DNA from 4 places in the Paenibacillus sp. FSL R10-2796 genome. Region 1 is predicted to be linked to each of the others. Evidence: riboswitches for the same ligand, from Rfam matches in the RefSeq annotation. Region 1 holds a riboswitch; each other region holds the start of a gene.
What was found. Region 1 has a riboswitch for thiamine pyrophosphate ahead of NST58_RS13990 (ABC transporter ATP-binding protein). Riboswitches for the same ligand answer to the same signal wherever they lie in the genome.

Region 1 (7,843 bases):
CGGGGTCGAGCGCCGAAGTGGGCTCATCAAACAACAGCACTTCTGGATCTACTGCCATAGCCCGGGCGATGGCCACTCTCTGCTGCTGTCCACCTGACAGCTGATGTGGATAGTTATCAGCTTTATCAGCCAAACCCACCTTAGCCAGCAGTTGAAGGCCCCGCTTACGCGCTTCTTCCTTGGTTCGTTTCAAGACAGTTACCTGTCCCTCCATCACATTGCCTAGCGCAGTCATATGCGGAAATAAATTATACGATTGAAAGACCATCCCTGTTTTCTGCCGAAGAGCTAATACGGAATTCTGAGGAATTTTCTTATGATCTGTAAAATTGATGGTGATATCCCCGAGTGACAGGCTGCCTTGATCCGGGATTTCCAACAGATTAAAACAGCGCAGCAGTGTAGTCTTTCCGGAGCCGGATGGCCCAATAATGACAAGTACCTTTCCATGCTCCATTTTCAGATCAATACCCTTTAACACTTGGAGTGCGCCGAAGGATTTATGCAAATTAATGATTTCAATCACAAGTATCTCTCCTTTAGGTCGCAGAGTAACGATCGAGTCGTTTCTCCAAGTAATTTTGCAGCGCCGACAGCACAGAACAGAACACTAAATAAAACAATCCTGCTTCGGAGTATACCAGCAGAGGCTCATAAGTGGTAGAGGCTACCTGCTGAGCAGTTCTAAACATCTCCGTATAGGTGATGATCGCTGCAAGCGATGTATCTTTGACCAAGCTAATAAAAGAATTGGATAACGGCGGTACAGAAACGCGTGCAGCTTGTGGCAGAATTACGCGGCGCAGAGCCTGCCCACGAGTCATCCCGACTGAGAAGGCAGCTTCCCACTGGCCTTTATGTATCGACAGGATAGCAGCGCGTACGATTTCCGATGAATAAGCCCCTACGCTAAGGGTAAATCCAATGGTGGCGGCAATGAAAGGGTCGAGTACAATACCAACAGCCGGCAAACCATAAAATATAATAAATAGCTGCACTAACAACGGGGTTCCCCGAATGACCCATACATAAAAACGGGCGATTAGCTTCGGAATTACCCACGGTGAAAGACGTGCCAACGCGGTTAGGATCGCCAAAATCAATCCAAGCACAAAGGAAAGTAGAGCCAACGGAATGGTAAAAGCCACCCCGGCTTTAAGCAGGGGTAGCAGTGTATCTAAGAAAATTTGTATTTTGCGGTCATCCATTATTCAGACATCCTTTTTAGCTTCTAGGCTTAATTAGCCTTGCTAGCCTTGTATTATTTTGAAACGTCAGCTCCAAAGTATTTCTCGGAAATTTTCAAGTACGTTCCATCACTTTTCATCTCTTTAATCGCATCACTGACCGCATTCACCAGCTCATCATTGCCTTTCAGGAATACCGCAGCACTTTGTGAGCCTTCAGGAATCTCATCAACCACTTTAATTTTTGCATCTGGTTTTTGTTTTTTCAGATCCAGATAAGACAAGCCATCATTCACAGTTGCATCAATACGTCCCGAAGTCAGCAGATCCATCGCTTGATTGAAACCGTCCGTAGCTACGATTTCAGCACCGTTCTCACGAGCGATGTCGGATAAGTTACTGGTCAGGGATTGTCCGGCTTTTTTACCCTTTAGATCAGCAAAGGTCTTAATATCCTCATTGTTTTCGCTCACGATCAATACTGCCTTGGATACAATATAGGGTTCAGAGAAATCATATTTCACTTTGCGATCTTCGTTAATGGAAACTTCATTAAAAATGACATCAAACCGTTTCGCATCCATCCCAGCAAAAATACCATCCCACTGAGTTTCAAAAAATTCAGCTTCAACACCTAAACGTTTGGCTACTTCTTCGGCAATTTCCACGTCAAAACCCGTCAATTTCCCCGCAGTGTCATGATAAGTAAAAGGTGCATAAGTCCCTTCTGTACCTATCCGCAATTTGCCGCTGGCCTTCACAGCCTCCAAACTGTTTTGCGCTGAAGATGCTGCTCCACCATTCGTTCCAGCTGTTGGTTCAGCAGCCGTATTGGTATTCGAATTATTGCCGCAAGCCGCTACAAGGACCACGGTTAACGCCAATATAATAGTTAAACTCCATTTTTTCATTATTAAATCCCCTCTCTCTATCCGGTTTTTTTCCGGTAAATTGAATAGTACACTGCCATCACATGATCGTCAATACTTTTTTCCGATTATATACATCGGAATTGTAATATTAACTAGATTTCTACTTATATCTTACCCAATCTTGGATTAATCCTTCACTTCTTTCTCTCTTTACTTCTCAGAAAGATATGGTATATTTATAAACAAATTAATATGGACCTGTTATTTCACTAGGGGAGTCGGCCGACTGAGACGGAGCTTCAAGCTCCGGACCCTTGGAACCTGATCTGGATCATACCAGCGGAGGGAAGTGGAGCAGAATTTTCATCAAGCATGTTAAGTGTTATTATGCAGAATGAACTTTTTGACCCATTCATTTCCTCTGGAAATGGATGGGTCTTTATTTGTTTAGGCGCTCCACAAAAATATTAGGAGGTTAGATCATCACGACCATTTTATCTATTCAAGGCCTAACCTACTCTTTTCCGGAAACTGAACAACCCCCTGTATTCGCAAATCTATCCATGGATATCAGGCAAGGGGAATTCGTCTCCGTAGTAGGTGCTAGCGGATGCGGGAAAAGCACATTTTTCAAAACGGTTGCCGGTTTACTCGAACCTACTCATGGAAAAATAAAACTCCCTACGCTCCCCTCAACCGCTAGTCGTTTAGGTCAGATCGCTTATATGCCTCAGCAGGATTTATTGCTGCCTTGGAGAACAGTGCTCGATAACTGCCTTTTGCCCTGGGAGATCAAGCCCAGATTTAGTAAACAGAAAACGATCACTCAGATTCGGGAAATGTTGGCCCGCTTCGGCTTAACAGATGTAGAGAAGGCTTATCCCCATGAACTTTCGGGAGGTATGAAACAGCGAGTAGCATTTCTGCGCACCTTAGTGGCTGGAGGCGGAAGTGGTCTTATGCTGCTGGATGAGCCCTTTGGCGCTCTCGATGCCATGACCAAACGTGAGATACACCGTTGGCTGTTGGAGTTATGGGGTGAACTGAATCAGACGATTATGCTCATCACTCATGATCTGGAAGAAGCCCTATTGCTCAGTGACCGGATTTATTTATTATCTGGCGGTGCGCACAGCGAATTACAGGAGATCGTTGTCGATCTACCAAAACCAAGACATTATAAGATGAACTATGAACCCCGGTTTATAGCACTACGGGCAGAGTTGGAGCGAAGATTGCATGCAACCTATACCTTTTAAAAAACATCTAGACAACTATGGTCCCTTCCTTCTTCTGGTACTGCTCATTCTTGTAATCTGGGAGTCAGCTGTTCGCCTTCACTTGATTCCAGCCTTTATTCTCCCTGCACCTTCATCTATTGGCATCGCATTGATCGAGCACAGGCAATTATTATTTGGACAGCATTTATTGGCGACGTTACAGGAGATACTGGTGGGTTTTGTCCTTTCTGTGATTTTTGGTGTATTGCTGGGCATTGGAATGTTCCTGTTTCGCCCCGTAGAAAAGGCCATCTATCCCTTCCTTATCATTAGCCAGACGGTCCCATTAATTGCGCTATCCCCCATTTTTATTATGTGGTTCGGATATACGCTGTGGAGCAAAGTGGCTGTGGTGTTTTTGACGGCTTTTTTTCCAGTCGTAGTGAGTACATATGATGGACTTCGTACAAGTGGCCAGACTTACAAGGACTTATTATTAACATTTGGTGCAAACCGCTGGCAGCTGCTTGTCAAAACCCAAATTCCACTGGCATTGCCTGCTTTTTTCTCTGGCTTAAAGCTGTCCATAGTATACTGCGTCATCGGAGCTACTATCGGGGAATGGCTCGGCGGCAGTAAAGGACTCGGTTACTTCAGCCGCAGAATGGCCGGAAATATGCAGAGCGATGAAATGTTCGCGGCTGTATTTCTGCTGTCCGCGCTTGGTGTTGTGCTTTTTCTGGCGATAGCTTTACTCGAACAATTATTTTTAAAGAAAAGAGGATCTAACCAATGAATCATTTAAAATCACCACAACGAGGACTTATTTCTGTATTTCTAGTATGCACACTTTTGCTCTTAAGCAGCTGCGGGAAGGCAGACAAGCTAAATAACAACTCCCAAACCGGTTCCTCCAATTCCGAAAATAAACAGTCACACAAGCTGACGATTATGCTTGATTGGTATCCCAATGCCGTTCATTCCTTTCTATACGCTGCGCAACAGCAAGGTTTTTTCCAAGAGGAAGGTTTGGATGTCGAGATCAAAATGCCTGCGGACAGCAATGACGCCCTAAAGCTTGTAGCAGCAAATCAAATTGATCTAGCGCTCAGTTATCAGCCTCAGGTGCTTATGGCACGCGGAGAGAAAATCCCTGTACGTTCGATTGCAGCAATCGTGCGGCATCCACTGAATCATCTGATGGTTCCTCAAGCAGGCAGTATTCATAGTCCCAAAGAGCTCGTGGGAAAACAAATCGGCTATTCCTCCATTCCGCTCTATGAAGCGATGATTCGGACAATGATCCAGAGTGATGGAGGCGATCCTTCATCCGCCAAGCTGATTGATGTAGGTTTTGACCTTATCCCTGCGATCTCTACAGGACAAGTGGACGCAATAATGGGCGGATTCATCAACCATGAACAACTGATCCTTGAAAAAGAGGGACATCCGGTCACCTCGCTTAATCCAACGGATTACGGAGTACCTGACTATTATGAGCTTGTGCTGGTGGCCAGCGAACAAGGATTGCAAAATTCTGAAGCCTACTTTAAAAAATTTCTAAATGCCATAACAAAAGGACAGGAATTTGTGGAGCAGAATCCTGAACAAGCCCTGGATTTACTGATTGCACATGAAGATGCAACTTCACCGCTCGACAAGGAGATTGAGAAAAAAAGTCTTGAAATTCTACTGCCGCTGATGAATGCAGGCGATCAAACTTTTGGTTATCAAGACCCGACATCTTGGGAAAAGGTTCAGCAGTGGTTATCCACCAACGATCTTCTACCAGAAGATATTAAAGCACAGGAAGCTTTTATCAATCTGTAACGTTTAGTTGGTTATTCATACAAGCTTGAGGAGGAATTATGATGAGTTACTTAGCCAAAGTACGGGAATCCAACCCCTTGATCCACAACATCACTAATATTGTAGTAGCCAATTTCTCAGCCAACGGTCTGTTGGCGCTGGGTGCCTCTCCCTTTATGGCGGATGCCCACGAAGAAGTGATCGACATCGCCGCTATGTCGTCTGCTGTAGTTCTAAATATAGGCACACTCAATGACTACGCCATTCAATCTATGTTGCTCGCTGGTAAATCCGCTAATAAACACGGGGTTCCCCTAGTGCTTGACCCGGTAGGTGCAGGCGCAACTTCTTATCGGACCGCTGTCACTCAAAAACTAGTGAATGAGATGCAAATCACCGCACTGCGGGGGAATGTGGCTGAAGTCGCTAATGTGATTGGGGAGAGTTGGTCCATTAAAGGAGTGGATGCTGGCGAAGGTGAAGGCGATGTAGTCCTTTTGGCTGAAGCTGCTGCGAGGAAGTTAAGCTGTGTGGTCATCATAACTGGAAAAGACGATGTGATCACGAATGGAAAAAACACTTATATTGCCAGCAACGGTCACCCTATTCTCACGAAGGTTACAGGAACTGGCTGCTTGCTCAGTGCTGTTGTGGGTGCATTTCTCGCGGTAAGTGGTGGTGCCTCGTTGGAGGCCGCAGTGGAAGCCCTCTCCTTCTATGGAGTAGCCGCTGAAATCGCCGCTGAACTAACAACTGGTCGAGGACCGGGAAGCTTTCAGGTTGAGTTTCTAAATCAACTGACATGGGTCACGCCAGAAGTCTTCTTAGAAAGATCTAGCATCAAACAGCTCAGTTAATGACCCTCAAAGGAGTGAATTCGATGATTATATCCAAAGCTCTAACCATTGCCGGCTCCGATAGCGGCGGTGGTGCTGGCATTCAGGCCGATCTAAAAACCTTTCAAGAGCTTTCTGTCTATGGGATGTCCGTCCTCACAGCTGTGACAGCGCAGAATACGCTGGGTGTCCAAGGGGTTTATCCAGTGACTCTGGAAGCTATAAATCAGCAGCTTGATTCTATAGGACTTGACCTGCAACCAGATGCCGTAAAGACCGGGATGTTATTTAACAGCGACATCATCCGCATTGTGGCAGATAAAATTAAGTATTACGGCTGGTCTAATCTTGTAATTGATCCTGTGATGGTCGCTAAAGGAGGGTCCACACTGCTGCTGCAGGAGGCGGTTCAATCCTTAATCAGCCATCTGCTGCCCTTAGCATTGGTGACGACACCCAATATTCCCGAAGCCGAAATGATCACAAAGATGACGATCTCCACCATAGAAGAACGCAAAAAAGCAGCCAAAATCATTCATGGCATGGGCTCCAAATATGTAGTGCTAAAAGGGGGACATGATACCTCAACCACAGCCGTAACCGATCTTCTATATGATGGTCACGAATATACCTTATTGGAGAGTAGCCGGATTCAGACCAGACATACGCATGGTACAGGCTGCACCTATTCAGCAGCAGTTACCGCCGAGCTAGCCAAAGGCAAATCCGTAGCTGAGTCCATTCAAACTGCCAAAGCATTTATACAAGCGGCGATTGAGGACGAGCTGGGCATAGGGGCTGGGCATGGACCAACCAATCATTTTGCTTATCAAAACAGACTGCGGGGGATAAACAGTGCAACGAATGAACAGTGAACATCTGCGAGATCTATTAAAAGTCTATTTCATAATGGGCAGCGTAAATTGCCGTAAAGCTCCCGTTAAGGTGCTGCAGGAAGCGGTAGCTGGGGGCATAACCATGTTTCAATTCCGTGAAAAGGGTACCGGATCCTTAAGCGATAAGGCACGACTTAATCTTGGCAGACGACTTCAAAAGATCTGTCATGCCAATGGCGTGCCCTTTATCGTGAATGACGACATTGATTTAGCGATCGCGCTTGATGCGGACGGAATTCATGTAGGACAGGAGGATACACCTGCATTGGCGATCCGCCAGCTACTTGGAGAGAATAAAATCATTGGTGTATCCGCTCACTCCTTCGCTGAAGCTCAGCAGGCGATTGCCGATGGAGCCGACTATCTGGGCGTGGGTCCCATCTATCCTACGTCATCCAAGGAGGATGCCAAAGCTGTTCAAGGCACTGCGATGATTGAAGAACTAAGAAATAAAGGCATTACCATCCCTTTGGTTGGCATTGGGGGAATCACGCTGCAAAATGTTGCACCAGTATTAACAGCTGGTGCGGATGGGATTTCTGTTATCTCAGCGATTGCCGGAGCTGAAGATATTACCACAACTGCCAGAGGCTTTGTTGACAAAGTCAGTTTAAGCGGGACATAAGCTCATACAGCTCTTCACTGCTTAAATGCCGCCATTGTCCCAGTTCCAAGCCGTCTAATGTAATATTCATAATTCTTATGCGCTCCAGCTTTAGTACTCTATATCCTAACTCCTTGCACATTCTGCGTATTTGCAGATTAAGACCTTGAGTTAGGATAATTCTAAACTGACATTCTGTGATCCGATAGACCTCACAAGGTTTCGTTGTGACTCCAAGAATGTTCACGCCGCTAGACATCGCCTGTAAGAATTCTGACGTAACCGGTTTGTCTACATGAACTACATATTCTTTTTCATGCCCATTCTCGGAACGCATCATTTTATTTACAATCTCTCCATCGTTGGTTAACAAAATGAGGCCTTCCGAGTTTTTGTCTAATCTGCCAATCGCAAAGATC
Region 2 (7,843 bases), 3.4 Mb from region 1:
TGGAAAGCTTACCTCAATCGGATTTTATCAAAGGATTATTTCAAAAATTATCTAAGGAGCTTATTACTGCCAACTTCTTTTGTATGGATGCCGCATCCCACAGTTATGGACTCTCTCCTCTAGAATTTTCGCCATCACCCACTTCTTACTGTAGCAGCATATTTTCTGATGAAACCATTCTTGATCATTTAAAAGTATTAGAATACCAACAGGAGGATGATGGAGGATGGCAGATAAAATGGGAGCCTCCCGGTGAAACAGCAAGGTTGGAATGGAGAGCCTATAAGACGCTAAAGAGTTTGATGATACTAAATTCATACAACAAGATTAATCTATGAGGCTATTAAGGAGATAATAAACACTCCAAGGAGAGGAACCTATGAACAAATTAAGGGCAATCATAGTTCCGTTATTCTTAATCTTTTTATTTGGATGTAGTAAGGAGCAAATTAGCGATAATTCAAAAAAAGAATATAGCAAAGCTGAACAATTTATTACCGATATGGGCTATCTGATCATTAGTAATGAAGGAATTGTTTCTGAATATTTATTAGATAAAAAACTGCTGACGGAAATGCCATACATGCAATACTGGAGTGTTCAAAGTGTTGATCCAGTCGATTATATAGGCAAGGAAATAACTACAAGTAAGTTCATCGTTAAAAATCACCCCTTAGATAATAAGAAGGATAATACAAAAAAACAAACCCTGATTTTTCTGCTAGAAGCAGACGATCAAGTGATAGGAGGCTATAGTTTTCCTGATTTCGATGAATTACATATGGGCTGGGTTTATACCATTGATGGGAATACACTCGAAGAATTGACCGGAGAAGCTTTCCCGAAATGGTCTAAGGAGTGGAATTTAAGATATAAATAATGGCTGGGGAGTATTTATAAAGGAGCAGATATGAAAAAACTAATCCTAGTACTTGTAGCTGTGGTTATTATTTCGAATGCGATATGGAGTTATTTATATTTCAATAAAGAGGTCGAAACAAATTTAAACACTGGTGTTCAAGTATATACACTTAAGGGTACAGGGGATACATGGGATGTTTTAGATTACAAAATAATAATTTCATCTAATAAAATTTTACGGGGACATGGGAAGTTAGTGTTCAAGGGAGACCCAAGCGCTTTAGTGAATAGTAGCTATTATAAGTATGAAGTCAATGAAAAAAACAATAATAATAAGGATGAAACAGTTCTTGTAAATGAAGCTAGGTCAACGGATGGACCCGTTTCAATATTAAGTAACACTGATATCGGGTCTATAACTGGTCCATATTTATATGACGAATTAAATAAAAATAGACAAAATTATGAAAATACCACTTTATCTATTACATGGAATGATAATGAAGGGGAGCTTCATTCCGAAACAATAAGTCTAGATATTGCGAGTGGAATTTCTCTTAAGGATGATCTTTAAGGGTGATAAATCCAAGAGACTAAGATTGAATCTCTACGGACTGAAGGAAGATCCTCTACGCCCCAAAAGCCTGCCGGTACTTCACAGGAGACATGCCTTCAAACCTTCTGAACACTTTAATGAAATAGCTGGACTGGGCAAAACCGGACTGAGTCGCAACCTGAGCAATGGAGAGTCCTGTGGACACCAGTAAAAGCTTGGCTTTAGCCAGCCGACAATCGGTTAAATAACGGTTAGGTGTTTTACCCATAACCACCCGGAACAGCCTTAGAAAATGATAGCTGCTGTACCCGGTCAATCTTGCCATCGATTCCAGAGACCAAGGGCTGGCACATTCGACATGGATGATATCTGCAGCACTGCGGATGGACTGCCTAACCTCGTGCGGTACTGAGCCGTGAAGCGGCTCGGAGTTCTGCAGCAATTTTACTAGAAGCTCATACAGCAGAGCAGATAGTCTTGGCTCGCTACGGGTCACGTAGGAAGCGCTTAGTATATACATTTCCTCGAATAGTTCGTCCAGCTTAGCATCCAAATCAAAAGTGAACAGGTATGCACGAGACTGGTCCACTTCTTCTAATAAGGGAAGGACAATTTCAGTGTTAAAATGAACCCAGCGGACATCCCAAGGCTCGCCTGGGTCAGAGCCGTATTGCTGATAAGCCCCTTTGGGGTACAGAAAACCTCGTCCTCTACTCATCGGAATACGTTCGCCCTCATGGAATACATAACCCTCCCCACCAAAGATCAAATGCAGGTTATAACTCCCCAGAAACCCTTCGCTTCTTCTCTCTGTATGTTGTGGAAAGTGAGTGTAATGTCCCAAAAATTCAGGATAACAGACATATTTTGAAAAAGCCGGTGTCGGCAAATACCATTGTTTCTTCATGTTTGGCAGCACCCATTTCTGTAGCGCAACAGAGCGCAAGTTGGATTAAGGCAATGAACGCAAGATTGTTATATGATAACAATATTTTGTTATATAAGACCTCTTATCATTGATACTACAATAGAATTATATAATATTGAAAGCATATTTTTAATACTTTGGAGGTAATGATGAAGAAACCTGTCGCAACTGAAAAATTCGAGCTTGGCGTCTGTTATTATCCGGAGCACTGGCCAGAAAACATGTGGGAGGACGATTATCGCCGGATGCGTGAACTCGGCTTTACGATCATTCGGATGGGGGAGTTTGCTTGGTCTATTTTTGAACCGGCAGAAGGGCAGTTTCAGTTCGGGCTCTTTGATCGGGCGATTGATCTAGCACATAAATATGGTCTTCAGGTTGTACTTGGTACTCCGACGGCGACGCCTCCAGCTTGGTTGACTGATAAGTATCCCGAAGTTTTAAATGTAACCTACGAAGGTGTTACACTTCAGCATGGCATGCGCCGTCATTATAATTACAGCAGTCCTAAATACCGGGAACTGTGTGCACGTATTGCAGAACAAATGGCTGAACATTACGGCAATCATCCGGGTGTAGTTGGCTGGCAAATTGATAATGAGCTCAACTGTGAGATCAGTGAATTTTATTCGGAGAGTGACCATAAGGCTTTCCGGGAATGGCTACAGCAGAAATATGTTACACTTGAGCATTTGAACGAGGCTTGGGGAGCTGTTTTTTGGAATCAAAGCTATAGTGACTGGTCTCAGGTCTATCTTCCACGTCCGACTCCAGTACCGAAGCAACCCAATCCTCATCAGGCATTGGATGAAAAACGGTTTATTTCGGACAATACAATTTCTTTTGCCAAAAACCAAGCGGATATCATCCGTAAACTTGCCCCTAAGCAGTGGGTAACCACGAACGGTCTGTTCGGGCATCTCGATAGCCATGAAATGACGGATGAACTGTTGGATTTCTTCAGCTATGATTCCTATCCTCAGTTCTCTACTATTTTTTATGACCCGAATGAGCGGAATCCGCTGAATGATAGAGGCTGGGGACTGTCGTTATCTGTTGTTCGTTCGATATCCCCGAATTTCTGTATTATGGAGCAGCAGTCGGGCCCGGGTGGCTGGGTGAACCGGATGGATATGCCTTCTCCAAAGCCGGGGCAGATGCGGTTATGGACTTATCAGTCGATCGCTCATGGAGCAGATATGGTGTTATATTTCCGCTGGCGGACAGCTACGATGGGCAATGAAATTTATTGGCATGGAATCAATGACTATCATAATCAGCCTAACCGAAGAGTGCGGGAAGCGGGGCAGATCGGTCAGGAGCTGGCAGCAGCAGGTCATGCGTTTGTCGGTACTCGTAATCAGGCTAACATTGCTATTGTTCGTGATTATGACAATGAGTGGGATGGAGAATACGATGTTTGGCATGGCCCGTTTATGTGGAAGAGCAATAAGGAGTGGTACAAGGCGCTTCAGCGGAAGCATATCCCGAATGACGTACTCTATTTACGCAAAAAAACAACGCTGGAGGAGCTTGCAAGGTACGACGTGCTTATCTATCCTCACCCAGCGATTATGACAGATGAGACAACAGCACTGCTGGATGAATATGTTCAGCAAGGCGGCAAACTGATCTTCGGCTGTAGAACTGGCTATAAGGATGAGCGCGGTCAATGTTATATGCGTCCTTTCCCAGGTGCTGCTAAGGATCTATGCGGGATCACAGTTGAAGAATTCACAATGGTTAAGGGCAGTCGTCAGCCAACAACAATTAGCTGGTCGGGCGTGACCGAAGTCGTTACAGGAGCAGATGACTTTAATGATATTCTCAAAATAGAGGAAGCTTCGGTTGAAGTGATGGCGGTTTACGCCTCTGATTATTATGCGGGAAAACCGGCGGTAACTAGAAATCGTCGCGGCAAGGGTGAGGTTTGGTATTACGGAGCCGTATTTAATGAACAGGCAGCGGCTGAGATCATAAATTTAATTGATCTACAATCGCCAGCAGATTGGCTGGAGCTCCCAGAAGAGGTAGAGCTGCAAGTCCGTACCGGAGCTTCTTCCAGTTATGCTTTTTTGCTTAATTATAGTGAGACTCCTGTCACGATCCATCTTCGTGAGACCAAAACAGATTTACTGAGCAGCACAACATTGTCGGGCGAGGTGCTTCTGGAAGGATTTGGGGTATTGGTGTTAAACTAACGTATACATTGATCTCACATTTGAGTAGATTTGGATAATTCTCTCTTTTCGGTTATACTTTGAAGTAGCAATTATATAGTCACGGGAGCTTGGTGGGACCAGGCTGAGAGGATAGTTATAACTATCGACCGTCAAACCTGATCTGGATAATGCCAGCGGAGGAAATGGAGCTTTATTTCTATTTGTCTACTCTAAGGCCGCATCTTATACAGATGTGGCCTTTTCTATGTGTGGGGAGTAGACCGTCTCCGCTTGATCAAATCACCTTATAGGAGGAATTGAGATGACAAGCGAATTGAACAACGATCCAATCAATCTATCAGCTTTTCCAGCAAGTCAAAAAGTGTATGTAAAGGGTTCACGGCCTGATATACAGGTGCCTATGCGGGAGATCTCACTTAGTCCAACTGCGGGCATAGACGGCGAAGAGGAGAATGCCCCAATTCATGTCTATGACACAAGCGGGGCTTACACGGATGCTAATATTCATACTGATATTCGTCAGGGGTTAGAGCCCAATCGTCTAAGCTGGATTGAGGAACGAGGGGATGCGGAAGCGTACGAAGGAAGAACCGTGAAGCCTGAAGATAACGGGAATGCAACGGGAAAAGCTGTGGCGGAAGTGTTTCCAGCGCTCCATAGAAAACCTTTGCGAGCGAAAAAGGGGCTTAATGTCTCTCAAATGCATTATGCACGCAAAGGGATTATTACTTCGGAAATGGAATACGTTGCGATTCGTGAGAATGTGGCACTGGAATTTGTAAGAGATGAAGTAGCCCGCGGCCGCGCCATCATCCCATCGAATATCAATCATCCAGAGAGTGAACCGATGATTATTGGACGCAATTTTTTAGTGAAGATCAATGCCAATATAGGAAATTCCGCAGTATCCTCATCCATAGAGGAAGAGGTAGAGAAGATGAGATGGGCCACCCGCTGGGGTGCAGATAATATAATGGATCTCTCCACAGGTAAAAACATCCATACGACACGCGAGTGGATCATCCGTAATTCTCCTGTTCCTATTGGCACGGTGCCTATCTATCAAGCGTTGGAAAAAGTGAATGGGAAAGCGGAAGATTTAACGTGGGAAGTGTACCGTGATACGCTCATTGAGCAAGCGGAGCAAGGGGTTGATTATTTTACCATTCATGCGGGGGTTCTGCTTCGTTATATCCCGTTGACGGCACAACGTATGACTGGCATTGTTTCAAGAGGTGGTTCCATTATGGCGGCATGGTGTCTTGCGCATCATCAAGAGAACTTTTTATATACACATTTTGAAGAGATATGTGAAATCATGAAGCTGTACGATGTTTCTTTTTCCCTAGGCGATGGATTACGTCCGGGTTCGATTGCTGATGCGAATGATGAAGCACAATTTGCCGAGTTAGAGACGTTAGGTGAATTAACAGCTATAGCTTGGAGTCATGATGTACAGGTGATGGTAGAGGGTCCAGGACATGTGCCGATGCACTTGATTAAAGAGAATATGGATAAGCAAATTGAAACCTGTAACGAAGCCCCTTTTTATACATTAGGTCCACTGACTACAGATATTGCGCCTGGTTATGATCATATTACCTCTGCTATAGGTGCAGCGATGATTGGTTGGTTCGGTACAGCAATGTTGTGTTACGTAACTCCGAAGGAGCATCTTGGCCTGCCTAATAAGGAAGATGTACGTGTAGGGGTCATTACTTATAAAATAGCGGCTCATGCCGCAGATTTGGCGAAAGGGCATAAAGGAGCACAAGACCGGGATAATGCTCTTTCGAAAGCCCGTTTTGAATTTCGTTGGCGTGATCAATTTCATTTATCGTTAGATCCTGAGCGAGCGCTAGAATATCATGATGAGACATTGCCTGCGGAAGGCGCTAAAACAGCTCATTTTTGTTCCATGTGCGGGCCGAAATTTTGCAGTATGAAGATCTCTCATAATATCCGTAATACGACGAGAATTGAATCAGGAATGCAAGAGAAGGCGCAAGAGTTTCTCCAAGGCGGGAGCCTCATTTATAGATAACTTTTTCTGCTAAAAAGAAATATCTAAAAGAAGTCGTCATTGGCGGCTTCTTCTTTTATACTTTGAATAGATAGGAGTTGATGAAATGGAAGCGATTCGTTCAGAGGAAGCCATTTTAGAGGATTTAAGTAATAGTTTCTATCATTTTTTTGGATTGAAAGTCCTTCATGCTACCCCAATAAAACGTGGCTGGTTAAATCTTAAATGGAAAATCATAACGGAATCAGGACCATTTCTACTTAAACAATACAACAAAAAAAGATATAAATTGTATAATCCAGAAGAACTGAGCTTCGCCTTTTCTCAACAGAAAAGATTGTATCTACAGGGACTCCCATGTCCCGGATTGTTGGCTTATAACCATAAAGTTTTACTGGAATCAGATATGGGAGAGACGTTTATGGTTATGGAATATTGTGAAGGGCGTGTCATAGAGCCGGGCAAAATTAACATCCTTCAAATGTTTGATTTGGGTCGTGCCACAGGTAAAATGCATCGTTTATTAAATGATGGGACCCTTAGTTTGAAAAGAACCCCACAATTTATTCCCCAAAGCCCTGAGGAACGTTTAGAACATTGGAATGTACTCCTACAACAATCAAAGGAAATGGGCAAAACTTCACTCATCACTGACCTAGAGATACAACTGAGAGCGACTGAAGAAATAGATCCGGAAATATTCGAAGGACTTGTAGCTGGATGGGCACATCGTGATTTATGGGTTGATAATCTTTTATTTCAAGATAGCCAATTGTCTGCAATTCTAGATTTTGATCGGTTCAAATATGATTATCCGCAGCTTGATGTAGCGCGAGCAGTGATGTCATGTGCTTTAGATGAAGATTTAGATGGAGCACTAGCTTCAGCATTTATTGACGGATATCGTGAGGAACGAACGGTGGAGCAAGGGGATTTAACAAAATCATTGCAGTTGTTGTGGTATATGGAAAGCCCGTGGTGGATTAATGCCGCGATGGACAAACATAGTGTACCTCCAAAACGTTTTGCAAAAGAAATGAATTGGCTGGCTAAGAACCTGAACAATTTACCTGCTATCTTAGGGAACTTATAGTGAAAACGATTGAATTATAGCCTAAAAGATGCATTGACCAGCAAAAGTTTGGCGCTTATAATCTTAACAAGGAAAATTCATCAGATATTGAACCGTTTGTAAACGCATACAATGAGTTTTTTCCTTATTAATCATTGAAGGAGGAGATTAAAACTATTAAGTATTTCTTTTTTTCTCATTTTTGCAAACGTTTGCACAT
Region 3 (7,843 bases), 750 kb from region 1:
TATTCTCTATGATGTTTACCAAGTAAAGTTTGCTAATAAACCTAAGTACATGACTGATTATAACGGCACAGCAGTAGTGCCAGGAGATCCTGGCTATGATTCGAATTTGGAGCCAGGAGCTAGAGGTGCGATGTACTATCCTCTTGTATCCTGGACGCAGCTTGTTGATACAGCGGACATTTCTCCTTATTTAATTTCAAAAGTAAAAAGTGCATATGAATTAGGACTCTTTAGATCTGAAATGGGGATTGCCAGAGGCGAAATGGTCAATGGGACAGAACTAGAACCTAAAGCTATAGTGACCCGGGAGAAAGCGGCCAAAGCTCTGTACTTTATGTGGGTGCTGGAACATGAAGTGAATGCAGAAAATCATGTTTCTTCTCTAAAATAGTCAGGGTGAACAATTCAAGGCACAGCAGCGATGCTGTGTCTATTTGTATGCAGTGAATTCCTCTCCACTTACAGCAGTATATCTCTCACGGTTGTTTATATCTACTTTCATTGTGGTAAGTAAGATTCGTAAAGCGATTTAAGAAAATGACAAACCCAGCGTATAAACGTGCATAGTTGTGCCATCCTAAGACGATCAGTTAACTATCAATTTGCTTAACGAGAGGAGATAGGGAAGATGTCAGGCAACAATAAACAAGCTACAAAAACCTTACCCCCACAGGAGCAGCATCATCAGCCAGGGATTGAGAGTGAAATGACGCCGCTGCCCAAATACGAGCCGGCAAATTATAAAGCAGCAGGTAAACTGCAAGACAAGGCGGCGTTAATTACCGGTGGAGACAGCGGAATTGGGCGTGCAGTTGCTGTGCTTTTTGCTAAAGAAGGCGCTGATGTGGTCATTTCATATCTTAATGAACACTCAGATGCAGAGGAAACTAAACGTCAGGTCGAGCAGGAAGGCCGCAAATGTATCCTAATTCCAGGTGATATCGGTGACGAGAAATTCTGTAAGGATCTTATTAAACAGACGGTGGAGGGCTTAGGAAAGCTTGATATTCTCATCAATAACGCGGCAGAGCAACATCCGCAAGCTAAGATCGAGGATATTACTTCCGAGCAGCTTGAGCGTACTTTCCGTACGAATATATTTGCGATGTTCTATTTAACAAAAGCAGCTATGCCTCATTTAAAAGCAGGATCTACCATTATAAATACAACTTCAATTACCGCTTATCGCGGAAGCCCGCAGCTGCTGGACTATTCATCAACTAAAGGAGCTATTCTTAGCTTCACACGATCCTTGTCCACGAATCTGGCAGAGAAGGGCATACGGGTAAACGGTGTTGCACCAGGTCCAATCTGGACACCGCTGATTCCCTCTACCTTTGATGCAAAACAGGTTAGCGAGTTTGGAGGTACACAGCCTATGAAACGGCCTGGACAACCAGAAGAGCTGGCACCAGCCTATGTATATCTGGCCTCTGACGATTCCAGTTATGTGACTGGACAGGTTATTCATGTAAATGGTGGCGAGGTAGTAAACGGTTAGATCAGTACAGCTAATGTGAATAAATGGGTGTATTTCAATAAAAAAATATGTTACTATAAACCACGTTAGCATTTTAAAATTGTATATTTATGTCACTAGGGGTGCCGATTGGCTGAGACGGAATGGATTTCCGGACCCTTTGAACCTGATCTGGTTAAGACCAGCGTAGGGAAGTGGAGAACGAATTTCTGTTGTCGGGCTATTTGTAGTGCCGTCTATATACAGATTCTGACTGCCTTCCTTACGGGGGGCAGTTTTTTTGTTTTTTACTGACCTACAGGGAAGTGAGAGAGGAGATCGTGATGTTGCAAGCTGAGATCCATCTAATATCAGACGGCAAGCTACAGCTGAGACATTTTGTTGAACTAGCTGTCACGGTGCAGACATGGGTCGATTATATTCACCTGAGAGATAAGCAATGTCCTGCATGCGAACTGCTCGCTGCGGCACAGAAGCTGTTGGCTGCCGGTATGCCCGCTACCAAACTGATAATCAACGACCGGATCGATGTAGCCTTGGCAGCTGGTGCCGCGGGGGTTCAGTTGGCTTGGCACAGTCTGAGTCCGGTTACAGCCCGGCGAATTGCACCTCAGCTTCGGCTGGGGAGATCGGTTCATTCTCCGGAAGAAGCGGCGAATGCCTCAGAGCAGGGAGCTGATTATTGCTTGTTTGGTCATGTATTTCCCTCGGATAGCAAGTTAGGGCTGCCCGCACGTGGGTTAGAGCTGCTTGCAGAAACGGTGAAGACCAGCTCTATTCCTGTAATTGCGATTGGCGGAATTAGCCCCGCTAATGCGGCGCAGATCATCAGGAAAGGTGCGGCAGGAGTTGCTGTGATGTCCGGTATTTGCGGAGCGGATGATCCTTATGAGGCCGCCAAAGCTATTCATAAGGCGGTTCATTCATAGCCTGGAGGTAACAGCATGGGCGAAGGGGGTGATTCAGAATGAAGCTGTTGATTAACGGGAAATCCGCAGAGTGTTCTGGTGGTATTCAAACTATAGCTGATTTGATCAGTCTTCCTGAGTGGTCGGGTCGTTTGATGATCATTGAGCTGAATGGAGAATTTGTCAGTAAGGAGAATTATGAAAGTACTGCTCTGAGCGAGGATGATCGTTTGGAACTGGTGCACTTTGTTGGTGGGGGTTGAGATGGAGCGGTATAGAATTTTGAGAAATTTATAAGAACCAAAGGGAGGTAATTTCATGCATGACCCGTTACATATTGGCGGCATCGAATTAACCAGTAGATTATTTATCGGAACCGGAAAATATAGCCGGAATACGTTGATCCCCGAAGTGATCGCAAGCTCTGGTTCTCAGGTGATTACTGTAGCGCTTCGCCGAGTGGACCCGCAAGGTGGAGCAGAAAATATCATGAACCACATTCCCGGCCACATGACTCTTCTGCCTAATACCTCAGGAGCGCGTTCAGCGGAAGAGGCAGTCCGTATTGCAAGATTAGCAAGAGCTGCGGGACTGGGGAACTGGGTCAAGATCGAAGTGATCAATGATCAGAAATACCTGCTTCCAGATAATCTGGAGACCATACGAGCTACAGAGATTTTAGCAGCGGAGGGTTTTGTAGTACTGCCTTATATGAGTCCGGACCTTTCGGCTGCTTTACGTCTGAGAGATGCCGGTGCTGCTGCTGTGATGCCGCTTGGTGCGCCGATCGGAACGAATCGCGGCCTGCGCACCAAGGAGCTTGTGCGTATTCTTATTCAAGAAGTGAATTTGCCGATTATTGTAGACGCCGGAATTGGCAAGCCCTCGGAAGCGGCGGAAGCAATGGAGATGGGGGCCGCTGCTGTTCTGCTTAATACGGCTATTGCAACGGCACGTAATCCGCTCGTCATGGCGGAAGCGTTCCGCGAGGCGATATCCGCTGGCCGCAAAGCTTATTTGGCAGGACTCGGTCCTGTAGAAGAAGTTGCTTTTGCTTCGTCACCGTTGACTGGATTTTTGAACTGAATTTGATAGGTCACGAAAGGAGGGAAGATTAGCATGAGCTTTTTTGACACACTGGCCCGCTTGGAGCAGTATCCTTATGAGCAGCTGTGGAAGGAGTTCCGGGAGGATGACGTTAAGCGGGCGCTTGGAAAAGACAAGCTGAACGAAAATGATTTGCTGGCATTGCTCTCTCCGGCAGCAACGCCGCTGCTAGAGGAGATGGCGTTGGCTGCACAGCGACTGACCCGTGCACATTTTGGTTATTCGATGCAGCTGTTCACACCGATGTATCTTGCGGATTTTTGTGTGAATCATTGTACCTACTGCAGCTTCAGCTCCATTTATGATTTTCCGCGCAAAAAGCTGTCCTTGGAGGAGGTTCGCAGGGAGGCTGAGAAGATTGCAGCTACAGGTCTGCGGCATATCCTCATTTTGACTGGTGAATCGCGCCGGGAGAATCCTGTCTCATATATTAAGGATTGCGTAGATGTACTCAGGGAATTTTTTTCCTCTGTCAGTATTGAGATAAATCCTCTATCAACTGCAGAATATAAAGAGCTTCTTCAAGCAGGGGTGGATGGATTAACACTGTACCAAGAGGTGTACCACCAGGAGACTTACAGAAAGCTGCATGTTAAAGGGCCTAAAAGAAACTACCGGAATCGCCTGGATGCACCTGAACGCGGCTGTCAGGCAGGTTTTCGTTCTGTGAATATTGGTACGTTGCTCGGGATGTATGATTGGCGGCAAGAGGCATTCCAAAGTGCCATGCATGCCCGTTATTTGCAGGATCGGTATCCAGATTGCGAGATCAGTCTGTCACCTCCACGGTTTCGGCCTTATTTAGGGGAATTTAACCCGGAGTGTGATGTTACCGACCGATCGCTAGTGCAGATTATTTTGGCATACCGGTTATTTTTACCCCGTTCGGGCATTACTTTATCTACAAGAGAGCCTGCCTCTCTACGCGATCATTTAATTCATCTAGGAATAACTAAGATGTCAGCCGGGGTCACTACTGAGGTGGGCGGTCACACTAATGCAGGGGGAACTCCGCAATTCGAAATATCCGATAGCCGTAGTGTGCAGGAGATTACGGAAATGCTATATACGAAGGGTTTGCAGCCCATTTTTAAAGACTGGGATATCCTGACCGAATCAACAACGTAACGCTTGTATTATCAATTATTAATCACTAAATGGACCCCTGCGAGATTCATGCGGAGGTCCATTTTTTATTGTATAGAGGGTGTTTAGTTTCCGGCAGAGAGCTCATCGAGAGACATTTCGAAACTCGGTGCCATATGAGTCAGAAAATAATCCACTTCCTGCAGGTCAAGCCCACGAAGTTTTGCTGCTGTCTGCTCCTTCGCGGCGGCGAATTCTCGGTTTCCTGCAGCAACTTCCCATACGCATTTCAAATAAGCATCCAGCCGATCAGCGGCTTTCACATAGCTGTGCAGCAGAATGTCCTCCGAATCGGGAGGGCTGTCTTCCGGTCGTATAAGCTGAGTGTAGATGCTTTTCAGCTCTGATGGAATCATTCCAGTTAAGCGATCAGCCGCAACTTTCTCCATTTCGCGGAAGCTGGTGAGCAAGCGAGGATTGTTGTATTTTACCGGCGTGGCGATGTCACCTGTGAACACTTCGCTGGCATCATGGAACAGAGCTAGGGTTGCTGCTCGTTCCGCGTTTAGTGAACGTCCAAAATGAACATTACCGATGGAACAGAGCATATGTGTGAGCAATGCAACATGAAAAGAATGCTCAGCGACGTTCTCCGGTGCGGTGCTGCGCATCAAGCTCCAGCGCTGAATATACTGAAGACGATATAGATAGGCAGAAAAATGGTAGCTCAATTTTAAAGTAACCCCTTTCATGCGGTGCTAGGTATGATATTATTATACTAATTGTATCAAACTTTAGATAACCTGGAACTGCCGAGAGGAGCTTGAATGAAGATGCAGCATTTTGAAGACAGTATTTATAACCTTATCGTAGAAACTTCCACGAATTTGCCGGGAGATGTACGCCGGGCAGTTGCAAAAGGTCGCGCGCTGGAAGACAGGGCTACCCGGTCCGGTCTTGCTTTAACCACGATTGCGCAAAATATCGGAATGGCTGAGCAGCAAGTGTCTCCGATCTGTCAGGATACGGGAATGCCTACATTTATCATTCACACCCCTGTGGGAATCAATCAGATTGAGATGAAAAAAGATATTCATAATGCCATTGTACGAGCGACCAAGAATGGTAAACTTCGTCCCAATTCTGTAGATTCATTAACAGGTGAGAATAGCGGAGATAACTTGGGTGCAGGCACACCAGTCATTCATTTCGAACAATGGGAAGAGGATAAAATAGACGTTAGACTTATTCTGAAGGGTGGAGGCTGCGAGAATAAAAATATTCAATACAGTCTCCCGGCAGAATTAGAAGGACTCGGCAAAGCGGGTCGGGATCTGGACGGAATCCGTAAATGTATTTTACACGCGGTATATCAGGCGCAGGGACAAGGCTGCAGTGCCGGTTTTATTGGCGTGGGTATCGGCGGTGACCGTACGACTGGCTACGAGCTGGCTAAGAAGCAGCTGTTCCGCAAAGTGGAGGATGTTAATCCAATAGAAGACCTTAGTAAGCTGGAAGACTATATTATGGAGAATGCTAACAAGCTTGGAATTGGCACGATGGGCTTTGGTGGTGAAGTATCGCTGCTGGGCTGTAAGGTTGGCGTAATGAATCGTCTGCCAGCTAGCTTTTTCGTATCCGTTGCTTATAACTGTTGGGCCTTCCGCCGCCAAGGGGTGCTGGTTGATCCATCCACAGGCAATATAGAGGATTGGTTGTATGAGAGTGGTACAGGGATATCTGTAGATGATGAAGGGGCACATGAATCTGAAGCAGTAATTGCTGAGGGAGCTAACAGCCCAGCCTCTGAATCGCGGGAAGTACGTCTTACAACGCCGATAAGTGAAGAGGATATCCGTAGTCTGCGTGTTGGAGACGTGGTTATTTTATCCGGTGAAATGCATACAGGCCGTGATGCTTTGCACAAATATTTAATGGATCATGAGTCTCCGGTAGATCTGGAAGGGGCTGTGATTTATCATTGTGGTCCTGTGATGATGAAAGATGAGGAAGGCTGGCATGTAAAAGCTGCGGGACCAACTACGAGCATTCGTGAAGAGCCTTATCAAGGCGATATTATCAAAAAATTTGGAATCCGTGCAGTCATCGGAAAAGGTGGTATGGGTCCAAAAACGTTAAAAGCGTTACAGGAGCACGGCGGGGTATACCTCAATGCGATTGGTGGAGCCGCCCAGTATTATGCAGAGTGCATTAAGAAGGTCAACGCTGTTGATTTTATGGAATTTGGTATTCCTGAGGCGATGTGGCATCTCGATGTGGAGGGTTTTGCAGCGATTGTGACGATGGATGCTCACGGCAACAGTCTGCATGCGGATGTGGAAAAAGATTCTGCAGCTAAATTGACTCAATTCAAGGAGCCAGTGTTTAAATAAATGGGGTTACAACCGGTGGATAAGTCATGAGGAGGGCAGATTCTCTGAATGGCTTTTCCATGGGTTTTAATCAAATTATAAGGATTTATATGTCCAGACTATAAATGATCCTTAAGGAACGCCGAAGGCGTTTTTACCTGTCTAAAGGAGGACAATGAATGGCACCACATTATATTAGAAATGGGTTTCTTAACGTTACGCCGTATTTTATTGCGGAAGATGCAGACCAATTGATAGATTTTGTTGTGCACTGCTTTGATGCCAAAATTATTGATATGCTGCGAAATGATGAGGGAAGGATTAGGCATGCCGAGGTCAGAATCGGTGATTCCATCATTGAGATTTCCGAAGCGAATGAAAAGTATTCACCGGTACAGCTTGCCATTCATCTTTATGTAAGAAATGTTGATGAGACCTACCGCAAGTGCCTGGATGCCGGGGCTTCTATTATTGAAGAACCACTGGATAAATCCTATGGAGAAAGAGGAGCAGGGGTTAGAGACCGTCAGGGTAATCAGTGGTTTCTTGCCACCCGTACAGAATAAACTCATGTGTTTTTACAAAAGTAATACAAAGTAACAGTCCAGAGTTAATCAACTCGGGCTGTTATTTTTATATAATCTACTCTGGGGGGCTTATGTCACGGTCATAGTCGTACTGGTATTTTGAAGAAAATGAAGTTAGGATAAAAGATACAATGATAAAGGGAGAGGCAAATTTCAGATGAAACCGTTTCGCGCTCGTCTTACGTTTATACTTATGGCCTTAATCGGTATTTCCATGATTGGTACTGGATTTACGATGGCTCATCTGTTTAAGAGCTCCCATATAACTGCTCTGGAAGAGAATATGTCCCGGGAAATAAGTTT
Region 4 (7,843 bases), 2.5 Mb from region 1:
AAGGGTAAATAACACAAAGTTATACCAAGCCCAAGCCCCTAATCCCCCATAAGCCCCTTTGTTCAGCAGCTTGCTTGGAATTTGCATCACCATAAATCCCTTGTCTGCCTCCACTTTGTCCCCCACGAAAGCAACGATGGCTAAAGGATCACGATTCGTACTTTCTTTCATAAATGAAATAGCCTCAGCCGCAGTCCACTGATCAGGAACTTCAGGGTAAATCTTATCCTTATCCCCTTCTTCAGGCGTGAGAATCAACTGGGTTTTTCCCTGCGCGTCTACCCAAAACATAGTAGCCTCGGTGTATTTTCGACTCAATTCAATCAGCCGCTGATTTATGGCTTCCGAAGAAGCATTTTCTAAGTGAAGTGCCTCTTTATGCCACATAGTCTCCAGCGGTGCAATATTCGAATACAGGGATGTATCTACAGGCGGGGCACCTTTGGTCACTTCGTTAAGAATATTGTAGCCAACAAAAGACAACGGAAGGACCACAGGGATAAATAGCAGTGCAGATACGATAATTAGCAAATACCCTGATAACAAGGAGGAATTACGTTTCTTGCGAATGCGCTCTAATCCTCTCATGCTCTTACCCGGTAGCCGATCCCACGGACAGTTTCGATAATTTCCGGATTACCCGGATCAAGCTCCAGCTTTTCGCGCAAATAACGAATATGTACCATCAGAGTTTTATCCCCTTCGATATAAGCCTCACCCCACACGGCCTCGTAGATCTGCTCCTTCGTCATAATTTGGTTAAGATGACGCAGCAAATAGGAAAAAATCTGAAATTGCTTACCTGTAAGCATGATTTCTTCCTGAGTCTGAGCATTCATTACGCGGTTATCCCCTTCATATACGACTAGATGTTTAAGTGTGAGCGAATCCTGAACAGATGCCCCATTCCTTCGGAGCAGCACCTCAATTCGAGCGGCCAATTCATCCGGATGAAAAGGCTTGGTCAAATAATCATCTGCGAACTCCAAACCTTGCAGCTTATCATCAATAGAGGTCCGGGCGGAAAGCATCAAAATGGGCAGCTTAGGGTAAGAACGTTTCAAACGTTGCCCGATCGTAAACCCGTCCAGACCTGGTAGCATAACATCGAGAATAGCCAGTTGGCAGGCGCCGGCTTCTTCCATTGCTCCTTCGCCGCTCCGTAACCAGCGGACACTATATCCTCTTTCGCTTAAATCAGCAGACACTACACTGCCAATTTCACGATCATCTTCAATATATAACAGAGTAACGCTCATGTAGCTTTAGCTCCTCCCCGATATGAATACCTAAAAAGTTGAAGTCATTATAACACATCAAACAGCCCTCCTACCCCATATGGGATAGGAGGGCTGTTTGATCAATTCAAAGCTATAGCTTACGGCTGCCATACTCCATGCTCTTTATTGCTGCCTACATACTCAATACGTGTTGGAGTAAGCTCCAAAATTACATAATTAGGATCATCAGGTCCTGTAAACCATGGCTCCAGCTCTTTATTCCATACCTTGGAGCGCAAGCCTTCATCCTTAGAGACGGTAGCAGTTGCTTCAATCTCCAGCACATCTTTGCTTCCGCCTGCCTCATAGCCAAGCAGTACAAAAGCATTCGGATTATCGGATAACTCCTCCACTTTATGAGTTTTGCGATTTGTAGCCAAATAAATTCTCAAACCCTCATGGAAAATGGCCATATAACGTACTTTCGGCTTATTTCCTTCTTCGATCGTACCAAAGGAACCGAACTTGTTGTCATCCAATGCCTTAATAATGAGTTGCTCCAGTTGTTTGTTATCCATTACGTAAATCTCTCCCTTCAAGCATGTAAACAAAAGTTTATATATCCAAGCTCACCGTTTGGATTTATCATAACAATGGTGCTTATTATAATGTACCCTTCAGGTTCACATTGAATCCGACCTTACCTCATAAACTACTTCAAGATAAGGAGCTTACTTCGTGAAAAAACTGATTTGGATCGGCTGTCTTTCCTACTTCGTTATCGGTCTGGCACATGTTGTGCTGGGATCTATTCTGCCCGTTCTACTGCAACATTATGATCAAAATTATAGTGCTGGCGGTGAATTAATCTTTAGTCAATTCGCTGGTTTTTTAGCAGGTGTGTTGGTCTCTCCCCTGCTTAATCGCCGCTTCGGAAAACGTGGAGGCATCCTCATTGCCACCAGTCTTCTACTAGTTGCAGAAATTGCCTACGCCTTTCTACCGCCTTGGGGCTGGATGTATGTTATCGCTGTTGCCGCAGGTTTTGGTTTCGGGATGATCGAAGCTGTTATCGGCACCATTATTATTGGTGCTGTAACCGAAGGAACTGCTATTGCAATGAGCCGGCTTGAAGTGCTATTCGGGATAGGCGCACTCGTGATGCCGCTTATCGCCAGTCCGCTCATTGCTGCCGGAGCGTGGAGATTGGCCTTTCTAATCGTCGCTGCCTTCTCCTTAATTTCTCTTATCCTCTGGACAAGAGGGCATTTCGGTAATCTACAACGAATGCTGGATGAACGCGCCTCTGTCCAAGGAGCAGACAATTCGCAATCCTCAAGCTCACGTTCTAACAAAAAATTTCCGTATAAAGGTAAGCAATGGATTCTGTTAGGGATCTTCATCGTTTTCTTTTTTCTTTATGTAGGCACAGAGATGAGTTTAGTCAACTTTATGCCGGCTATCTTTATTGCCAAGCTAGGGATGACGGAGTCTGCCGCAGCACTGACAGTCACTTTCTTTTGGCTGGCGATGTCTACAGGAAGATTGTTTGCGGGTGTAATTGCCGAAAAAATATCTTATCGCGTGTACATTCTCAGCAGCTGTTTACTAACCTTGTTACTGCTGACACTCTTTCCGTTCACTGACAATCGAATGGCTGCTTTCATTGTAATTCTGCTGCTGGGGCTGTTTATGTCCGGTATTTTCTCCATTGCTTTAGTCTACTCCAGCAAAATGCTGCCTAGCACCGAAGAGTCAACACCCAGCATTATGATTGCTTCCGGAGGTGTTGGCGGTGCTTTGCTACCTCTGTTTATGGGCTGGTCTATGGACCATTTAGAAGTGGCACAAACAGCCGGATTACTTGCCGCTTTTGCCGCCTTCTTGTTTCTGCTAAGCATTGCCGCATGGAGGTTCCAATCTATGCAAGCGGTGAAAGGAAAGAGTTCCCGTATTTAGAACAGTATCAACGTTATCCTTTTAGGGTAATGTGATCTATAAGCATATTCTGAGCACAAGGATGGACGATGAATGAATGAGTCTTCAACTGAGCCTTTGTTACATACTGCGCTCATGCAGTTTATATTTCCCTTTTCTATAAAAAAGGGCGATTCTAAGCAGCTTATCCAGCAATTACAGGACGACGGCTTCACACGTTTTTTTCTGGATAATAAAGAGCTTGAAGCTGCCTACTACGGAGATGGCTACTGTGTTTCCCATGAACGAATGGAGCGCACCTATTTACCGTTTGCTGCACATGTCCTTTTTCCACGCAGGAAGGATGCCGACTCGTTTCGCCGTTTTTCCAGAGTAAATAATCTCGACTGCATTCTGGAGATTCCGCAGCAATCTATATTTTTCAAAATTCTCTCGACGGATATATTCATATGTCCTTTTCAGCTTGGATTCGTGACGATACGTGTCCAGCTGGAGGGGGATTCAATTCCCTTTAGTATTGCCCTAGAATTCGCAGATCGTTTCCGTGCGCTAGAGAATACCTTCATACAGGATGATTACACTTATATTCATTGCGGGGAACAGACCTATGAGATGGTAGAGGATTTTGTCTTCCGAAATTTGGTGGATGGACTGGAGCCATATCTGGATCAATCGGATATCAATGGGGCTTATTTCGAGACCCTTCCTTTTTTCGTAGATGAAAGAATGCAGGTGCAAGCTTTTTACGGCTTTCAGAATGAAGAAAGCTCTGATGAGATTAGTGTAAATCTACGCTATCGCGCCTCACAGCTTGATGGAATTAATCTGAACGGAAAGCCCTATGCCAGTGCCAGCGATCCAGCGTATATTGCAAACTATTGTCATGAGCATTCCTATAATCGCTGGGGTCCAGACACATATTATATGATGAATGAGCAAACCTTTTGCTGCATGACCCGCGCTGAACAGGAGATTGCTGTTAGTCTAGCCAACCAGATGTACGGGCAATATTATTACGGATTTTTACTCAATATTTTCCACAAAATCGTTCTGCTAAAGCTCGCCAATATGCACTCCCGACTTCGGATTAATCATGATTATGAGGAAATAGACAATCTAATCTACTCCATCAATAAGTTCTCGGCTAAGTTCTACTTCTTGGAGTTGATTTCCCAGTCGCAGGGCCGGGAGATATTTCTTCAGCTGCGTAAAGTATACGGAAACGATGCTTTGTTCGAGGAAGTGAAAGAAACCTTAAATGACCTGTTTCAGTATCAGGATAAGTTTCAATCCAAGCGACGGGATAATCTGCTGATGATTCTCACTGTATTTACGGTAGTAAGCGGGATTTACGGCATGAATCAGGTCATTGACGATCTGGATGGAAAGATTCAATGGAGTAAAATGATTGGTTATTCTCCCTTTGAATTTCTTGCCCTCTTCGTGATCATGAGCGGGATTCTGATCAGCGTTGTCCTCACGCTAGGGGCGCTGGTTAGTGAGCTTAAACGGCGTCACCGCAAGAAATATAAAGATCTAGACTAGCAAAAAAGAAACTACTGGATTGGAAAAATTCAGGAGTGCACTACTAGACATTCCGAGTACAGCCGTCTATAATACACCGTATGCGAGAAATATAAGATATAAAGTATGGGTACAAAACTTATGCTTACTTATATTGCACATAGAAATACCCGTTAACTTCATAGAACCAGGGGTGCTGGAATTGGCCGGCTGAGATTGTATCCCACAAGATACTGACCCTTATACCTGATCTGGATAATGCCAGCGTAGGAATCGCCAATTGGTTCTGGTCCCTGTGACCTTAACTAACCTTGCGCCAAGCCAGCGTCCCGATCACTCGGGGCGCTTTTTTTGTAAGATCACTAAAAGATGTAGAAAAACGTACATACTACACTTTACGGTTCATGTTGTGAAGACGGGATTCTTGTAACCTTAAAGGAGAGAAGAAGACATGCACCTCAAAAAAGCACTTACGTTGTGCCTCACCTGTGTACTCATTCTTGCCATTGCCGGATGCGGCAGCAACAATGGGAATACAGCCGGAAACAAAGCAAATGCTACTGATCCAACTGCTGCGGCTGGGACGGATGCTCCAAAAGAGCTCACCAAAGTTAAAGTCGCACTCGACTGGACACCGAACACAAATCATACCGGTCTATACGTAGCTAAGGATCTTGGTTACTACGCTGAAGAAGGTCTGGACGTCGAGATCGTTCAGCCAGGCGCAGCGGGTTCTGATACTATGGTTACTTCTGGCGAAGCCGCATTTGGCATCAGCGCCCAAGAAGGATTAACACTAGCCCGTCTACAAGGCGTACCCCTTGTCTCGATAGCAGCTATTATTCAGCATAATACGTCGGGATTCGTTGCTCCAGTAGATCGCAATATTAAATCACCAAAGGATTTCGAAGGTAAAACCTACGGAGGCTGGGGCTCACCGGCGGAAGAAGCAGCCATGAAAGCTATCATGGATCCTGAAGGTGGCGATGTGAAAAAGGTGAAGCTGATCAGTATCGGTGAAGCTGATTATTTTACCGCCGTCAAACGTGACATTGATTTCGCCTGGATTTTCTACGCTTGGACTGGTGTTGAGGCTGAGTTGCGTGGCGAGCCATTGGATATGCTGTACTTAAAGGATTATGCGCCGCAGCTCGATTATTACACGCCTGTGCTGACGACGAGTGAGAAGCAAATTGCAGATCATCCTGATCTGGTGAAGGCCTTCATGAAAGCCACATCAAAAGGTTATCAATATGCCATAGATCATCCGGAAGAGGCTGCCGGTATGTTATCGAAGGCCGTTCCTGACCTGGACGCCGACCTTGTCCTAGCTAGCCAAAAATGGCTTAGCCCAAAATACAAGGACGATGCTGCCCGCTGGGGCGAGCAAAAAACCGAGGTCTGGCAGAATTATGGCGACTGGATGTACGATCTGAAGTTGCTGGATAAACCGCTGGATGCTGCTAGTGCATTCAGTAATGATTTTTTACCGGCGGAGTAGAGAGCGGACTTCAGAACCAAGAAGGTTGGACGTTACTTGAGGAAGGAGGAACGGAGCGTAGTGATGTGCTACGTGAGTACCGGACTTCCCAAGTTCGTTCAAGATTCGATGTCGAGTTTGCTTCCTGAGTTACTTCGTTATCAAAGTTGGCTTTTTGAACTTACCTTATAAAATGAGAGGATTGATTATTGTGGCTAACACCCTACTAAGCATTCAAGTAATTCCAAAAACTCCGAACAATGAGGATTCCATCCCATACGTAGATAAAGCGATTGAGGTCATTCAGAAATCCGGTGTTAAACATCAAGTGAATCCGCTGGAAACCACAATGGAAGGTGAGCTTAGCGAGCTGCTGGAGGTTGTGCGTCAGATGCAGGAGGCGTTGATCGAAGCAGGCAGTCCAAGCGTAATTTCGCAGATCAAAATCGCTCATAATCCTAACGGAATCAGCATGGATAAATTGACGGAGAAATATCGGCCGTGAGATCGACCTGGAAGCTAATATGGCCGCCCCTTGTGGCGGTCGTCTTCTTTTTAACCGTATGGCAGCTATCTGTATCTGTATTTCATATTGAATCCTGGATTCTGCCGAGTCCTGCTGATATTGCCCGTGAATCCACCAGTAACGCTTCTGGTCTTTGGGCACATACGATGGCTACGCTGCGGCTCACTTTAATTGGTTTTCCCATTGGTACGGGGGTAGGCCTGATCGTTGCTTTGCTTTTGCATCTTTTGCCTTGGGCTAGACGGGCTTTTTATCCACTTATTATTCTGAGTCAAAATGTTCCCTCCATCGCGCTCGGACCCCTGCTCATTATCTGGTTCGGCTTTGGTCTTTTGCCCAAAATCGTGCTGATTACACTAGTATGTTTCTTCCCGGTAGCTGTCGCTGCGATGGGCGGTCTGGCCCAAAGTGATCAGGTCATGATGAATTATATGAAAATGGCTGGCGCAAGCAAGTGGCAAATCTTCACCAAGCTGGAGCTGCCCTCTTCTATCCCGGCACTATTTTCCGGCGTAAAAATATCTGCTACTTATGCGGTTATGGGCGCCGTGGTCGCTGAATGGATTGGCGCGGATAAAGGTATTGGCTATTATATGCTTCTGCAGAAATCCGCATATCGTACGGATCGGATGTTTGTTGCTATTGTTATTATTGTACTTTTAAGTCTTGTACTCTTTGCTATTATTGCATTGCTGGAAAAATGGCTGGTTCGCTGGAAGCCGCGCCGTAACTCATAGAAAGGAAGATGCCTGTATGTCTCAAGCGACGCAAATGCAACACAGAACAACAGAAGTCATAAGCTCTCCTGAAGCTCATACCGTGGCACCCGCCCTTGAAGTGAGCGGCATCTCCAAATCTTTTTCCCATCGTCGCCGTGAGACGAACGTTCTGAATAATGTCTCTCTCAAGGTAGAGCAACAAGAATTCGTTTCGATCGTTGGTCCTTCCGGCTGCGGAAAAAGCACCTTATTCCATATGATTGGCGGCCTTGTGAAACCCGATGCAGGCACGATCCGCATGAACGGTAAGGTCGTTACAGGTCAACGCGGTGAAATTAGTTATATGCCGCAGCAGCCTGCGCTTTTTCCTTGGCGTACGATTGAGGATAATGTGCTGCTTGCTGGGGAGATCAAGGGCGCACTGCGGGAGGGAGCC

Region 2: it holds a riboswitch for thiamine pyrophosphate, as region 1 does, so the genes downstream of both, thiC (phosphomethylpyrimidine synthase ThiC) here and NST58_RS13990 (ABC transporter ATP-binding protein) in region 1, are expected to answer to the same signal.
Region 3: it holds a riboswitch for thiamine pyrophosphate, as region 1 does, so the genes downstream of both, NST58_RS10360 (thiamine phosphate synthase) here and NST58_RS13990 (ABC transporter ATP-binding protein) in region 1, are expected to answer to the same signal.
Region 4: it holds a riboswitch for thiamine pyrophosphate, as region 1 does, so the genes downstream of both, NST58_RS02585 (ABC transporter substrate-binding protein) here and NST58_RS13990 (ABC transporter ATP-binding protein) in region 1, are expected to answer to the same signal.

The regions. Positions count from the first base shown of each region.
Region 1 is NZ_CP150178.1:3,086,269-3,094,111, reverse strand. Features, by position in the region: gene NST58_RS14005 (amino acid ABC transporter ATP-binding protein) at 1-526, opposite strand, end outside; gene NST58_RS14000 (amino acid ABC transporter permease) at 540-1,208, opposite strand; gene NST58_RS13995 (amino acid ABC transporter substrate-binding protein) at 1,262-2,098, opposite strand; TPP riboswitch at 2,321-2,424, shown strand; gene NST58_RS13990 (ABC transporter ATP-binding protein) at 2,623-3,318, shown strand; gene NST58_RS13985 (ABC transporter permease) at 3,299-4,075, shown strand; gene NST58_RS13980 (ABC transporter substrate-binding protein) at 4,072-5,109, shown strand; gene thiM (hydroxyethylthiazole kinase) at 5,151-5,945, shown strand; gene thiD (bifunctional hydroxymethylpyrimidine kinase/phosphomethylpyrimidine kinase) at 5,969-6,799, shown strand; gene thiE (thiamine phosphate synthase) at 6,789-7,445, shown strand; gene NST58_RS13960 (pseudouridine synthase) at 7,426-7,843, opposite strand, start outside.
Region 2 is NZ_CP150178.1:6,503,710-6,511,552, reverse strand. Features, by position in the region: gene NST58_RS29005 (hypothetical protein) at 1-338, shown strand, start outside; gene NST58_RS29000 (hypothetical protein) at 380-880, shown strand; gene NST58_RS28995 (hypothetical protein) at 911-1,435, shown strand; gene NST58_RS28990 (AraC family transcriptional regulator) at 1,491-2,324, opposite strand; gene NST58_RS28985 (beta-galactosidase) at 2,495-4,546, shown strand; TPP riboswitch at 4,618-4,727, shown strand; gene thiC (phosphomethylpyrimidine synthase ThiC) at 4,830-6,572, shown strand; gene NST58_RS28975 (phosphotransferase) at 6,658-7,644, shown strand.
Region 3 is NZ_CP150178.1:2,331,984-2,339,826, forward strand. Features, by position in the region: gene NST58_RS10350 (GDSL-type esterase/lipase family protein) at 1-391, shown strand, start outside; gene NST58_RS10355 (SDR family oxidoreductase) at 629-1,501, shown strand; TPP riboswitch at 1,589-1,690, shown strand; gene NST58_RS10360 (thiamine phosphate synthase) at 1,804-2,409, shown strand; gene thiS (sulfur carrier protein ThiS) at 2,448-2,651, shown strand; gene NST58_RS10370 (thiazole synthase) at 2,707-3,474, shown strand; gene thiH (2-iminoacetate synthase ThiH) at 3,508-4,623, shown strand; gene yfbR (5'-deoxynucleotidase) at 4,707-5,312, opposite strand; gene NST58_RS10385 (fumarate hydratase) at 5,415-6,974, shown strand; gene NST58_RS10390 (VOC family protein) at 7,133-7,519, shown strand; gene NST58_RS10395 (ATP-binding protein) at 7,698-7,843, shown strand, end outside.
Region 4 is NZ_CP150178.1:539,333-547,175, reverse strand. Features, by position in the region: gene NST58_RS02610 (HAMP domain-containing sensor histidine kinase) at 1-588, opposite strand, end outside; gene NST58_RS02605 (response regulator transcription factor) at 585-1,259, opposite strand; gene NST58_RS02600 (pyridoxamine 5'-phosphate oxidase family protein) at 1,379-1,798, opposite strand; gene NST58_RS02595 (MFS transporter) at 1,959-3,179, shown strand; gene NST58_RS02590 (hypothetical protein) at 3,252-4,703, shown strand; TPP riboswitch at 4,862-4,972, shown strand; gene NST58_RS02585 (ABC transporter substrate-binding protein) at 5,134-6,183, shown strand; gene NST58_RS02580 (MTH1187 family thiamine-binding protein) at 6,374-6,667, shown strand; gene NST58_RS02575 (ABC transporter permease) at 6,664-7,425, shown strand; gene NST58_RS02570 (ABC transporter ATP-binding protein) at 7,460-7,843, shown strand, end outside.